2 regions of the Cupriavidus sp. 2TAF22 genome follow, and region 1 is predicted to be linked to the other one. Evidence: predicted binding sites of a transcription regulator. Region 1 holds the regulator's gene; the other holds the start of a gene.

Region 1 (5,687 bases):
TTGCCCATCGAGGGCCGGCCCGCAACGATGATCAGGTCGCCGGCCTGCATGCCGCTGGTCATGCGGTCCAGGTCGATAAAGCCGGTCGGTACGCCGGTCACATCGGTGCTGGAATCCCGGTGGTACAGCTCGTCGATGCGCTCCACCACCTGGGTCAGCAGCGGCTGGATCTCCTGGAAGCCCTTCTGCCCGCGCGAGCCTTCCTCGGCGATGGCGAAGACCTTGGATTCGGCCTCATCGAGCAGTTCCCGCACTTCGCGCCCCTTGGGCGCGAACGCGGCGGTGGCGATGTCGTCGGCCACGGTGACCAGCTTGCGCAGCACAGAGCGCTCGCGCACGATCTCCGCATAGCGGCGGATATTGGCTGCGCTGGGCGTGTTCTGCGCCAGCGAATTCAGGTAGGCCAGTCCGCCCACCTCCTCCGCCTTGCCGGCTCCCTGCAACACCTCGTAGACGGTGATGACGTCGGCAGGCTTGGTAGCAGCGATCAGCCGGGAGATGCTCTGGAAGATCATCCGGTGATCGAAGCGATAGAAGTCCGCTTCGGACAGGAAATCGGCGATACGGTCCCAGGCGGCGTTGTCCAGCAACAGGCCACCGAGTACCGATTGCTCGGCCTCGATGGAGTGTGGTGGAACCTTGAGATTATCTAGTTGGGGGTCTGCGACGGGCGCGTTCATGGGGAGGGATTATAACGGTGGCCGGGCCCCCGTCGCAGGAGAAATCGCGGCTGTCAGCCATCGTCCGCGATGAAGTGACGGCGGGACGACCAGCCTGTCGCAATGAAGCCCAAAGCAAAAAAGGCAGGAGCGCTTGGCCCCTGCCTTTTTTGTTGTTGCCAGCAATCGATGCCCGCCGCCAGCCCCTGAGCGGGGCCCGCGGTGGCATCGAATCCGGTCTTAGACGTGCTCGCCCAGGACGGCGATGGTCACATCGACCAGCACGTCCGTGTGCAGCGAAACGCTGACCGGATGATCGCCAACGACCTTCAGCGGGCCGTTCGGCAGGCGCACTTGCGCCTTCTCGATCTTGAAGCCTTGGCCTTCCAGGGCTTCGGCGATGTCGGCGTTGGTGACCGAACCGAACAGGCGGCCGTCCACACCCGACTTCTGGGTGATCTGCACGGTCAGGCCGTTCAGCTTTTCGCCTTCGGCTTGCGCAGCGGCCAGCTTCTCGGCGGCGGCCTTTTCCAGCTCGGCGCGCTTGACTTCGAACTCGCTGATGGCGGTCTGGGTCGCACGGCGGGCCTTCTTGTTCGGGATCAGGAAGTTACGGGCGTAGCCGTCCTTCACGCGAACGATGTCACCCAGGTTGCCCAGGTTGATGACTTTTTCCAGCAGAATGATTTGCATCGTGTTTTCTCCTTGACGGACCTAGGGCCGATCAGTTCTTGTGCAGGTCGGTGTAGGGCATCAGCGCGAGGAAACGCGCGCGCTTGATGGCCGTATCGAGCTGACGCTGATAGTGAGCCTTGGTACCGGTCAGGCGGGCCGGCGTGATCTTGCCGTTGTCGCCGATGAAATCCTTCAGGGTGTCCAGATCCTTGTAGTCGATCTGTTCCACGCCAGCCACGGTGAAGCGGCAGAAGCGCTTGCGCTTGAACAGCGGGTTCTGCTGTTGGAAGCGCTTCTTGTTCTTGTTGTCACGTTTGACGAATGCCATGATTCAATCCTTTTCGAATGCTTTACATCCAGTGATGTGAAAGACGAGAGCCTTGCTGTTGCGGTGCTTGCGAGCGAGGAATCCTTCGCAGTCGAGCATCGCGCCGAGCGGGGTACGCTCGAGCCGTTGCCCAACCTGGCCGATTCCCATGGCGGCGATGGCAAATTCCACCTGCCTGGGCGTTTGCGCCTCGACGGTCTGGCCCGCGTACTGCAAGATGCAGTTGACGACGGGGACGCCTGCCGGGGTGTAGCGCAAGGCATCGCGTTCGGCGAGGGTTGCGCAGAGCCTTAACTGGTTCAACGCTGCCTCCCTTCCCGATGCCTGTACCCATGCCCGCCCGCGCCGCCGCGACGCCTCACGTACTCAGCGTCTGCGGCAACCGCAACGGTCCGCACTTACGCGGCCGGGGCTTCGCTGGTCTGTTGCGCGGCCTTGCGGGCTTCTTCGCGCTGCACTTCCTTCATCATCGGGGACGGTGCGGTTTCGGCCTTCTTGGTCTGAACGATGAGGTGGCGCAGCACCGCGTCGTTGAACTTGAACGCGTGTTCGAGTTCAGCCAGGGTTTCCTTGCCGCATTCGATGTTCAGGCAAACGTAGTGAGCCTTGGCCAGCTTCTGGATCATGTAGGCCATCTGACGGCGGCCCCAGTCTTCCACGCGGTGGATCTGGCCTTCCTGCGACGTGACCAGCGTCTTGTAACGCTCGATCATGGCCGGAACTTGTTCACTCTGGTCCGGATGGACGATAAATACGATTTCGTAATGACGCATTGACGCTCCTTTTGGATAAGCCACCCGGGCGCCATGTCCGGTGCGGCAAGGTTGGATAGCCTTAAAGTATAGCGCGCTTTCGCCTTACTCGGCAAGTCGCTTCAACTCCCCGCGAACAGCGCCTGCAGCGCGACCGGATCGGACGCCAGCGCGGGAGTCCCCGCCAGGGCAAACAGCAGGAGCACGCGTGCCTTATAAGGATTCAGGTTGCCGGCCGCAACGAAAACACCGGACGCCGGCCGCGGCGCCACCGGAATCGCCACATGACCCGCACCGGTGCGCGAACTGCGCACGACCGCCACGCCGGCCGCGGCCGCCTCGGCCAATGCCTCGGCCAGCGACTGGTGGATCGAGCCGTTGCCCGCGGCCGCCACGACAAGACCGTTCACGCCCGCCCCGACCAGCGCGTCGACGACCACCCGGCCCGGCTCCGCATAGCTGGCGAGAATCTCCACCTTGGGCCAGGCCTGCGGCATCGGCATGGCCGCGGCCGGCAACCGCGCCGGGGCGCGCGTGAAGCCCACGAAGTCATCCTGCACATAACCGACCGGCCCGCCCGCTGGCGAAGCGAAGGCGTTCACTGCCGACGTGTGCGCCTTCACAACGTCGCGCGCGGCGTGGATCTCCTGGTTGATGACCAGCAGCACGCCCTTCCCCACCGCCTGCGCGTGGCTGGCCACACGCACGGCGTCGAGCAGGTTCAGCGGCCCGTCGGCCGACAACGAGGTCGAAGGCCGCATGGCCGCGGTCAGCACGATGGGCAGCCCGACGGGACAAGCGAGGTGCAACACCATCGCCGTCTCTTCGAGCGTGTCGGTGCCGTGCGTCACGACAATGCCGGCAACGTCGGGTTGCGCGGACCAGAAGCGGATGCGCTCGACCAGCCTCGACCAGAGCGCGAACGACATGTCCTTGCTATCTACCTGGGCGACCTGCTCGGCCTCGATGCGGGCCACACTGCCGAGCGCCGGCACCGCGCCAAGCAAGGACGCCACCGGCACCGTGGCCGCCTGGTATTTGGCGCTACTGGCCGGATTGGAGGAGGAACCTGCGATGGTGCCGCCGGTGGCGAGCACGACGACGCGACGCAATAGGGACATGGCGGGGGACGTGTTGGAATCCGGATTCAAAAGACACGAAATCAGCGATTTGCGTGCCGCGGATTGTAACTCGCTTACCGCCCCACACTTGCGACCAGCACAACCCGCCTGGCGTGCGACAAAGCGCCTGTCGATGAGCAGCCTCCCAAAATTCCGCTTGCACTTCACTCGATACTGTATAAAATCACAGCATACTGTTTAAACATACAGTGCTTTCACATACGGCGACCATGGCGACCCTGACACCGCGACAGCAGCAGATTTTCGACCTGATTCGCAGCACCCTCCAGCACACCGGCTTCCCGCCCACCCGTGCCGAGATCGCCGCCAAGTTCGGCTTCTCCTCGCCCAACGCCGCAGAAGAACATCTGCGCGCCCTGGCACGAAAAGGCGTGATCGAACTCACGCCTGGCGCGTCGCGCGGCATTCGCCTCAAGGTATGGCGCAGCGACTCGGAACTGCCCGACCAGTTCTCCCTCCCCATGGCCGGCGTGATGCAACTGACGCTGCCGCTGGTCGGGCGTGTCGCCGCAGGTAGCCCAATCCTTGCGGCCGAGCATATCGACCGCCAGTATCAGGTCGATGCCTCGGTATTCGAAGTCCAGCCCGACTACCTCCTTCGCGTCCGCGGCCTGAGCATGCGCGACGCCGGCATCCTCGACGGCGACCTACTCGCCGTCAAACGCGCCAGCGAAGCCGCCAACGGCAAGATCGTCGTAGCCCGCCTCGGCGACGACGTCACTGTCAAACGCCTCAACCGACGGGGCGACACCATCGAACTGATCGCAGAGAACCCCGACTTCGCCAGCATCATCGTTGAGCCCGGCCGCGAAGAGTTCTCGCTCGAAGGCATTGCCGTCGGCCTGATTCGTACCGGCGCCTTCTGACGATTCAACAAGTGCGGCTGGAGCGGGCCTGCCCCGCATCAAGCTGCACCCGTTTGTGCCAACGCCACCCGCGCCGCGGGTGCCGCCAACTGTTGTTGCAAATTACCAGGTGTAGCCATGCTGCCAGCCAACCGCTTCTCCGCCCGCCGCCCCGTCAAGCCCGTCCCGTTCCGCCAGTCCAAGGGCGTGCGTATCTATCAGGGCGCGCAACGCCGCACCATGGTCGGCAGCATGGCAGCCATCTGCCGCATGCTCGAACTGGAAGATCTCCCCAAGCTCTCCGCGTGAAATCGCGTTGCGTATCCCTCGATTCAACGGCGCCCTGGCATCACGAAAAAATTTGAGCGAAGTACTAGCCATCCGCGAATGAAGTTTGTATAATCTTGTTTTTCGTCGATCAGCACTCAGCTGAAAGACTACGACGGTGGCTGTAGCTCAGTTGGTAGAGTCCAGGATTGTGATTCCTGTCGTCGTGGGTTCGAGTCCCATCAGCCACCCCAGAATTGCATTGCAAAAACAGCGAGCTGCGAAGCTCGCTGTTTTTGTTTGTGGGTCTGTTATTTGTCTCAGGCCCGATCGCAAGCCGATTCCGGCGCCCTCTCCCCTCCCCATTTCGTCTACGCACTCGCGTTATTTGCCTGGCTCAACGAGGCAATAGCGGTATTCTGACGACGCCGTATGCTCCATGCGCGCGGCAAATGCGCGACGTATCTGCTTTCTCGCTACCCACCCGGGAGATCTGGATATGGCTGGCTCGAGCCTGCTTCTGCTGATCGACGACATCACTACCATGCTTGACGACGTGGCGGCCTTGAGCAAATTGGCCGCCAAGAAGACCGCGGGCGTGCTCGGCGACGATCTCGCCCTCAATGCCCAGCAGGTCAGCGGTGTCAACGCTGAACGCGAGTTGCCGGTGGTTTGGGCTGTTGCGAAGGGATCCCTGCGCAACAAGGCCATCTTGGTACCATCCGCGCTGGCCATCAGTGCCGTCATCCCGTGGGCGATCGTGCCGCTGCTGATGGCCGGCGGCGCCTTCCTCTGCTACGAGGGTTTCGAAAAGATTGCGCACGGCTTCATGCATCAGGACGGGCAGGAGACAGCAGCAAGCCCGGCGCCGGAGACGGCGGACCCCACCGCTCTCGAAAGGTCGAAGATCCGCGGCGCAGTGCGTACGGATTTCATCTTGTCGGCTGAAATCATCGTCATTTCCCTCGGCACCGTTTCGAGCGCCGCGTTCGGGACGCAGGTTGCCGTGTTGACGGCGA
Region 2 (5,687 bases), on a different contig from region 1:
AGCGCGTGATGTTCGCGCTGGCCGACAAGGTCGGCAAGCAGAGCGCGCACGAACTGGTCTACGCCGCCGCCATGCTGGGCATGGAAAGCGGCATCACCTTCGAGCAGGCACTGTCGCGCGATCCGGCCATCCGGGCGGCGCTCGAACCGGCGGCGCTCAATGCGCTGCTCGATCCCGCCACCTATGTCGGGCTTGCCCCGCAGATCGTGGAGCGCTTCCTTGGCGAGACCCGGGCAAGCGGCTGGCTGGACTGAAGGCGACCATGCCTGCAAAGACAGCAGTCAACAGATAACAGATAACAGAAAACAGACAGGAGACACAGTCATGAACCGAATTGCCAGGTTACTGGGGCGCGCAGGCGCGCTGGCGCTGCTCTGCATGGGCGCCGCCGCGGCGGCGCCAGCGCAGGCCGACACCTATCCGAACCGCCCCGTGCGCGTGGTGGTGCCCTATCCGGTGGGCGGGGGCGGCGATACCGTCGCGCGGCCGCTGACCTTGTACATGTCCGAGCGCATGGGCCAGCGCATCATCGTGGACAACCATGGCGGCGCCAACGGCAATATCGGCATGGACATGGTCGCCAAGGCGCCTGCCGACGGCTATACGCTGGCGCTTGCGCTGACCTCGCAGCTCGCCGTCAACCAGAGCCTGTACCGCAAACTGCCCTACGACCCGATCAAGGATTTCGAGCCGGTCTCGCTGCTGGCCTCCGCGCCGTACTTCCTGGTCGTGCATCCCTCCGTGCCGGCGAAGAACCTGGCGGAATTCATCAAGCTGGTCAAGGCGAATCCCGGCAAGTACACCTACGGCTCGTCCGGCAACGGCAGCGGCCCGCACCTGTCGATGGAGCTCCTGAAATCCATGGCCGGGCTCGACATGGTCCATGTGCCGTTCAAGGGCACGGGGCCCGCCATGCCGGCGCTGCTGGCCGGGCAGGTCAGCGCGATGTTCGCCAGCTACGGCGTCGCGTCGCAGCAGATCAAGGCCGGCAAGCTGCGCGTGCTCGCGGTGTCGACGGCGCAGCGCGCGGCTTCGATGCCCAACGTGCCCACCATCGCCGAGGCGGGCGTGCCCGGCTACGAATCCAACGTCTGGTACGCGCTGCTGGCGCCGCGCCCCATCGTCGACAAGCTCAGCGGCGAGATCGCGGCCCTGATCAAGAACTCCGACCTGCGCAAGCGCTTCATGTTCGACGGCATCGTGCCGGTGGGCTCCACCCCCGAGGCCCTGGGCGCCTACATCCAGTCAGAGAGCGTCAAGTGGTCTGCCATCGTCAAGCGCTCGGGCGCCACCATCGACTGAGCCTGGCCCGCACGCCCATCCAACCGCAAGACCACAGGAATCCGCAACCATGAAGATCGAACGCGTAGAGGCCATTGCCGTCCGCATCCCGCTCAACAAGGTGTTCTCCGGCAGCTCGTACAAGGTCGACAGCCGCGCCACCGTGATCACCCGCATCCATACCAGCTCGGGGCTGGTCAGCGAGGTGTACAACGGCGACCCCCGCGAACACGGCCCCGAGATCGCCCGCATGATCGAGCAGGACATGGCGCCGCTGCTGGTCGGCGAGTCCGTGCATGCCTGCGAACGCATCTGGGAGAAGCTGTTCCGCCTGACCATCAAGGCGCCGGACCGGCCGCTGGTCATGAACGCGATCGCCTGCGTGGATTCGGCCGTCTGGGATCTGGCCGGCAAGGCGCTCGGCGTCAATGTGTGCCGCCTGATGGGCGGCTACCGCCAGGAAATCCCCATCATCGCCATCGCCGGCTACTACCTGCCGGGCAAGACGCCTGCCGACCTGGCCGGCGAGATGGCGTGGCTGAGGTCGGTCGGCATGGCCGGCTGCAAGGTGAAAGTGGGCGGGGCAACGCCCGAGGAAGACGCCGAGCGGGTGAAGTACGCACGCGAAGGCGGCGGCCCGGACTTCCTGCTCGCGGTGGATGCCAACCGCGGCTGGAGCGTGGCGGAGGCAACGCGCTTCGCCCGCCTGGTCGAGCCGTACGACATCGCATGGTTCGAGGAACCCTGCCACTGGCATGACGATGTGCGCGGCATGGCGGCGGTGCGCCAGGCCACCTCGATCCCCATCAACGCAGGCCAGAGCGAAGTCAGCGCGGCCGGCGTGCGCCGCCTGCTGGACGCCGGCGCGGTGGACATCGTCAATTTCGACGCCTCGGAAGGCGGCGGCATCACCGAATGGCGCCGCGCCGCCGCGGCCTGCGCGCTGGCCGGCGTGCGCATGGCGCACCACGAAGAGCCGCAGATCGCCTCGCACATGCTGGGCGCCATGCCGCACGGGATCTGCGTCGAGTGCTTCCCCGACCCGGACCGCGATCCGATCTTCCCCGGCATGTGGGCCAACCCGCCGCGCATCAAGGACGGCATCATGGCGATCCCGCAAGGCCCGGGCTTCGGCATCGAGCTGGACTGGGACATGGTGAAGCGATACCGGGTGAACTGAGCGACTGCAGTTGCAACTGCAACTGCAACTGCAACTGCAGGGCACGGCGTGCCGGGGCGTCCCGATATGTCTTGCCGGCCGGCCCGCGCGCGCCTCGGGGCAGGCTTTCCGTGCTCTTTCCTTGCGCCTTCTCTGCCCCTTCCGGCGTCGTTCCCGCGCACCGTCCCCGACCCTCCCGCTTCACCCTTGCGCCCAACCGTGATACTGTATAAATATACAGTAATCGGAAATCTCGCCTTGTCCCTCGGGGTAAGGCCGCAAGCGTCACATGACACCCCATCTTCAGACCGACTCGCCCGGCTTGCCGGGCGTTTCTTCCTTGGCGCCGGCACCCGCGGGGGGCCGCCAGGAGGCGCTGGATGCGCTCGAGCGGCGCTATCCCGGCCTGTGGCGCGCGGGGCAGCTCGGCCGGGCGGGGCAGGCGGGTAGCGTGCCGGCGGTGGAGACTGGACATGCCGCGCTGTCGGCTGAGTTGCCGGGCGGCGGCTGGCCGCTGGGGGCGCTGACGGAGCTGCTGCTGGCCGAGCCCGGCGTGGGCGAGCTGCGCCTGCTGCGGCCGGCCCTGGTGGCGCTGGCGGCGGGGCAGCGCCGCCTGGCGCTGGTGGGGCCGCCGCACCTGCCCAATGCAACGTGCCTGGCCAGCTGGGGTTTGCCGGCCCGGCAGGTGTTCTGGATGCGCGCGCCGGCCGGCGCGGGCAAGGCCGCGGCGCAGGCCGATGTGTTGTGGGCGGCGGAGCAGGTGCTGCGCAGCCAGGCCTTCGGCGCGGTGGTGGTATGGCTGCCCGCGGCGCGTCCCGAGGCGCTGCGCCGCCTGCAGGTGCTGGCGCAGGCCGGCGACGCGGCGGTATGGGCGTGCCGGCCGGCCGGCGTGCTGCACGAGTCGTCGCCGGCGGTGCTGCGGCTGCTGCTGGCGCCGGCGCCGGGCAATGCGATGTCGATCACCTTTCACAAGCGGCGCGGGCCGGTGCGCGAGCAGCCGCTGGTGCTGCCGCTCGACGAGATGATGGCGGTGCCGGGCCGTCCGTGCGCGCCGCGGACCTTGCCTGCGGAGGTTGCGCCATCGCCGGTTTCCCAGGCTATTGCGGGAGAGCAAGCCCATGTCGTACTGGATCGCGGTGCATCTGCCGCGCCTGTCGCTGGACGCGCTGCAGCCGAACTGGCCTGAGCCTGCCGCGGCCGCTGCCGTTCCCGGCCTGCTGCATCACAGCGTGCCGGTGGCGGTGGTGGAGCGCGAGCGCGTGGTGCTGGCCAACGGGCCGGCGGCGGCGCTGGGCGTGCAGGCCGGCATGCGGCGCGGCGGGGTGCAGGCCTTGTCGGCGCAGGTGGTGCAGCTCGAGCGCGAGCCGGCGGCGGAGGCGCAGCTGATGACGGCGCTGGCGCTGGCGCTGTTGCATTTCTCGCCGCATGTGGCCTTGCACCCGGACCCCGACGCGGCCACGGTGATGATCGATGCCGGCGCCAGCGTGCGGCTGTTCGGCGGGCATCGCACGCTGTGCCGCGCCGTGTATGCGCGGGTGCGCCGGCTGGGGGCGTTCCTGCAGCTTGGCTGCGCGCCGAGCGCCTTCGGCGCGGCGTGGCTGGCGGCGCAGCCGTTCAGGCGCGACCGGCGCGGCGCCATGGTGCGCCCGGCGCGGCGCGCGCTGCAGCCGGCGCGCATGGCACGGCTGCTGGACCGGCTGCCGGTGGGGATGCTGCATGGCGTGGCCGACGAGGGCTGGCTGGACGGCATCGGCTGCCGCACCGTGGGCGAGGTGCGCCGCCTGCCGCGCGCCGGCCTGCGGCGCCGCCTCGGCGCGGACTTGCTGGTACGGCTGGACCAGGCCTACGGCGAGGTGCCGGTGCGCTTTGCCTGGTTCGGCGCGCCGCCCGCCTTCGCGCAGCGCATGGAGCTGCCGGGCCGCACCGAATCCGTCCAGGGCGTGATGGCGGGCGCGCAGCGCCTGCTGCTGGCGCTGGGCGGCTGGCTGGCGGTGCAACAGGCCGGCGTGACGCGCGTGGTGCTGCGGCTCGAGCATGAGCGTTACCGCCTGGGCTGCGAGACCCCGGCCACGCCGGTGACGGTGAGCCTGGCCGAGCCCAGCCGCGATCCGGCGCATTTGTCCCGGCTGCTGCAGGAGCGGCTGGACAGGGTGCAGTTCACCGTGCCGGCGGTGGGACTGATGCTGGTGGTGGAGGCCATGCAGGCGTACCTGCCGCAGAGCGAGTCGCTGTTTCCCGAGCCGGGCGGCACGCCGGCCGAGCTGGGCCGCCTGCTCGATACGCTGATGGCGCGCCTGGGCCGCGAGAACGTACTGCAGCCGCAGCCGCTGGCGGACCACCGGCCCGAGCGCGCCAGCCGCTGGTGCCCCGTGGACGAGATGCCCGCGCGCGCGCAGGGGGCGGGCACGCAGGCCTGGCCCGAGCGCCCGCCCTGGCTGCTGGCGCAGCCGCTGCCACTGACCGTGCAGCGCCACCGGCCTTGCCACGGCGGGCCGCTGGCGCTGCTGTCGCGGCCCGAGCGCATCGAGTCCGGCTGGTGGGACGACGCGCTGGCCACGCGCGATTACTTCGTCGCCGAGCGCGCCGACGGCCTGCGCTGCTGGGTCTATCGCCAGCGCCCGGGGCGGGAGGAGGGCGGCGAGTACCGCTGGTTCCTCCACGGGTTGTTCTGAAACCGGAACGGCCCCCAGGCCCCCGCATTTCCTATTTCGCGTTCCCTATTTGCATTCCCTGTTCGCATTCCAGTTTCGCATCGTTGCTTCCCGTCCGCCTCCATCATGTCCAGCCAGCCTGCCGCTCCTTCGTTTTCCGCCTTGCCGGCCGCGCTCTCGGCGCTGCTGCCGGCCTTGCCCGACTATGTGGAGCTGCACTGCATCTCGAACTTCACCTTCCTCGAAGGGGCCTCGCACCCGGTGGAGCTGATCGAGCGCGCGTTCGCGCTGGGCTATGGCGGCCTGGCGCTGACCGACGAATGCTCGGTGGCCGGCACGGCGCGCGCGCACCAGGCGCTCAAGGATCTGCGCGAGCGCACCAGCGACGCGCTCGCGCGCAGCGCGGCGCGGCTGGCCGCCGGCCTGGATGCGGGCGAGGACGAGGAAGGCGAAGATGACCTGGAGGCCCTGGCCGCGGAAGAAGCGCAGGAGGGCGAAAGCAGCGAGCCAGGCGCGCAGGGCGCCTGGCTGGATGCCGCGGTCGCCGCGGGCCCCGGCGAGGCCGCCGAAGCGCGCCTGCTCCGCCATGAAAAGCT

What was found. The regulator LexA, encoded in region 1, represses DNA repair genes until DNA is damaged. The targets are predictions, from matches to a motif close to ACTGTATNNNNATACAGT.
Region 2: imuA (translesion DNA synthesis-associated protein ImuA) is a predicted target of LexA. The motif match lies at 2,665-2,682, and genes of this name have one in related genera.

What each region holds. Positions count from the first base shown of each region.
Region 1 covers NZ_JBFRFX010000005.1:651-6,337, reverse strand. The annotation lists gene AB4Z48_RS07805 (replicative DNA helicase) at 1-680, opposite strand, end outside; gene rplI (50S ribosomal protein L9) at 900-1,352, opposite strand; gene rpsR (30S ribosomal protein S18) at 1,384-1,662, opposite strand; gene priB (primosomal replication protein N) at 1,666-1,965, opposite strand; gene rpsF (30S ribosomal protein S6) at 2,061-2,435, opposite strand; gene AB4Z48_RS07780 (asparaginase) at 2,537-3,535, opposite strand; gene lexA (transcriptional repressor LexA) at 3,766-4,422, shown strand; gene AB4Z48_RS07770 (hypothetical protein) at 4,540-4,710, shown strand; tRNA gene AB4Z48_RS07765 (tRNA-His) at 4,847-4,922, shown strand; gene AB4Z48_RS07760 (DUF808 domain-containing protein) at 5,168-5,687, shown strand, end outside.
Region 2 covers NZ_JBFRFX010000008.1:156,188-161,874, forward strand. The annotation lists gene purB (adenylosuccinate lyase) at 1-254, shown strand, start outside; gene AB4Z48_RS12295 (tripartite tricarboxylate transporter substrate binding protein) at 325-1,302, shown strand; gene AB4Z48_RS12300 (mandelate racemase/muconate lactonizing enzyme family protein) at 1,352-2,461, shown strand; gene imuA (translesion DNA synthesis-associated protein ImuA) at 2,730-3,626, shown strand; gene AB4Z48_RS12310 (Y-family DNA polymerase) at 3,559-5,112, shown strand; gene AB4Z48_RS12315 (error-prone DNA polymerase) at 5,218-5,687, shown strand, end outside.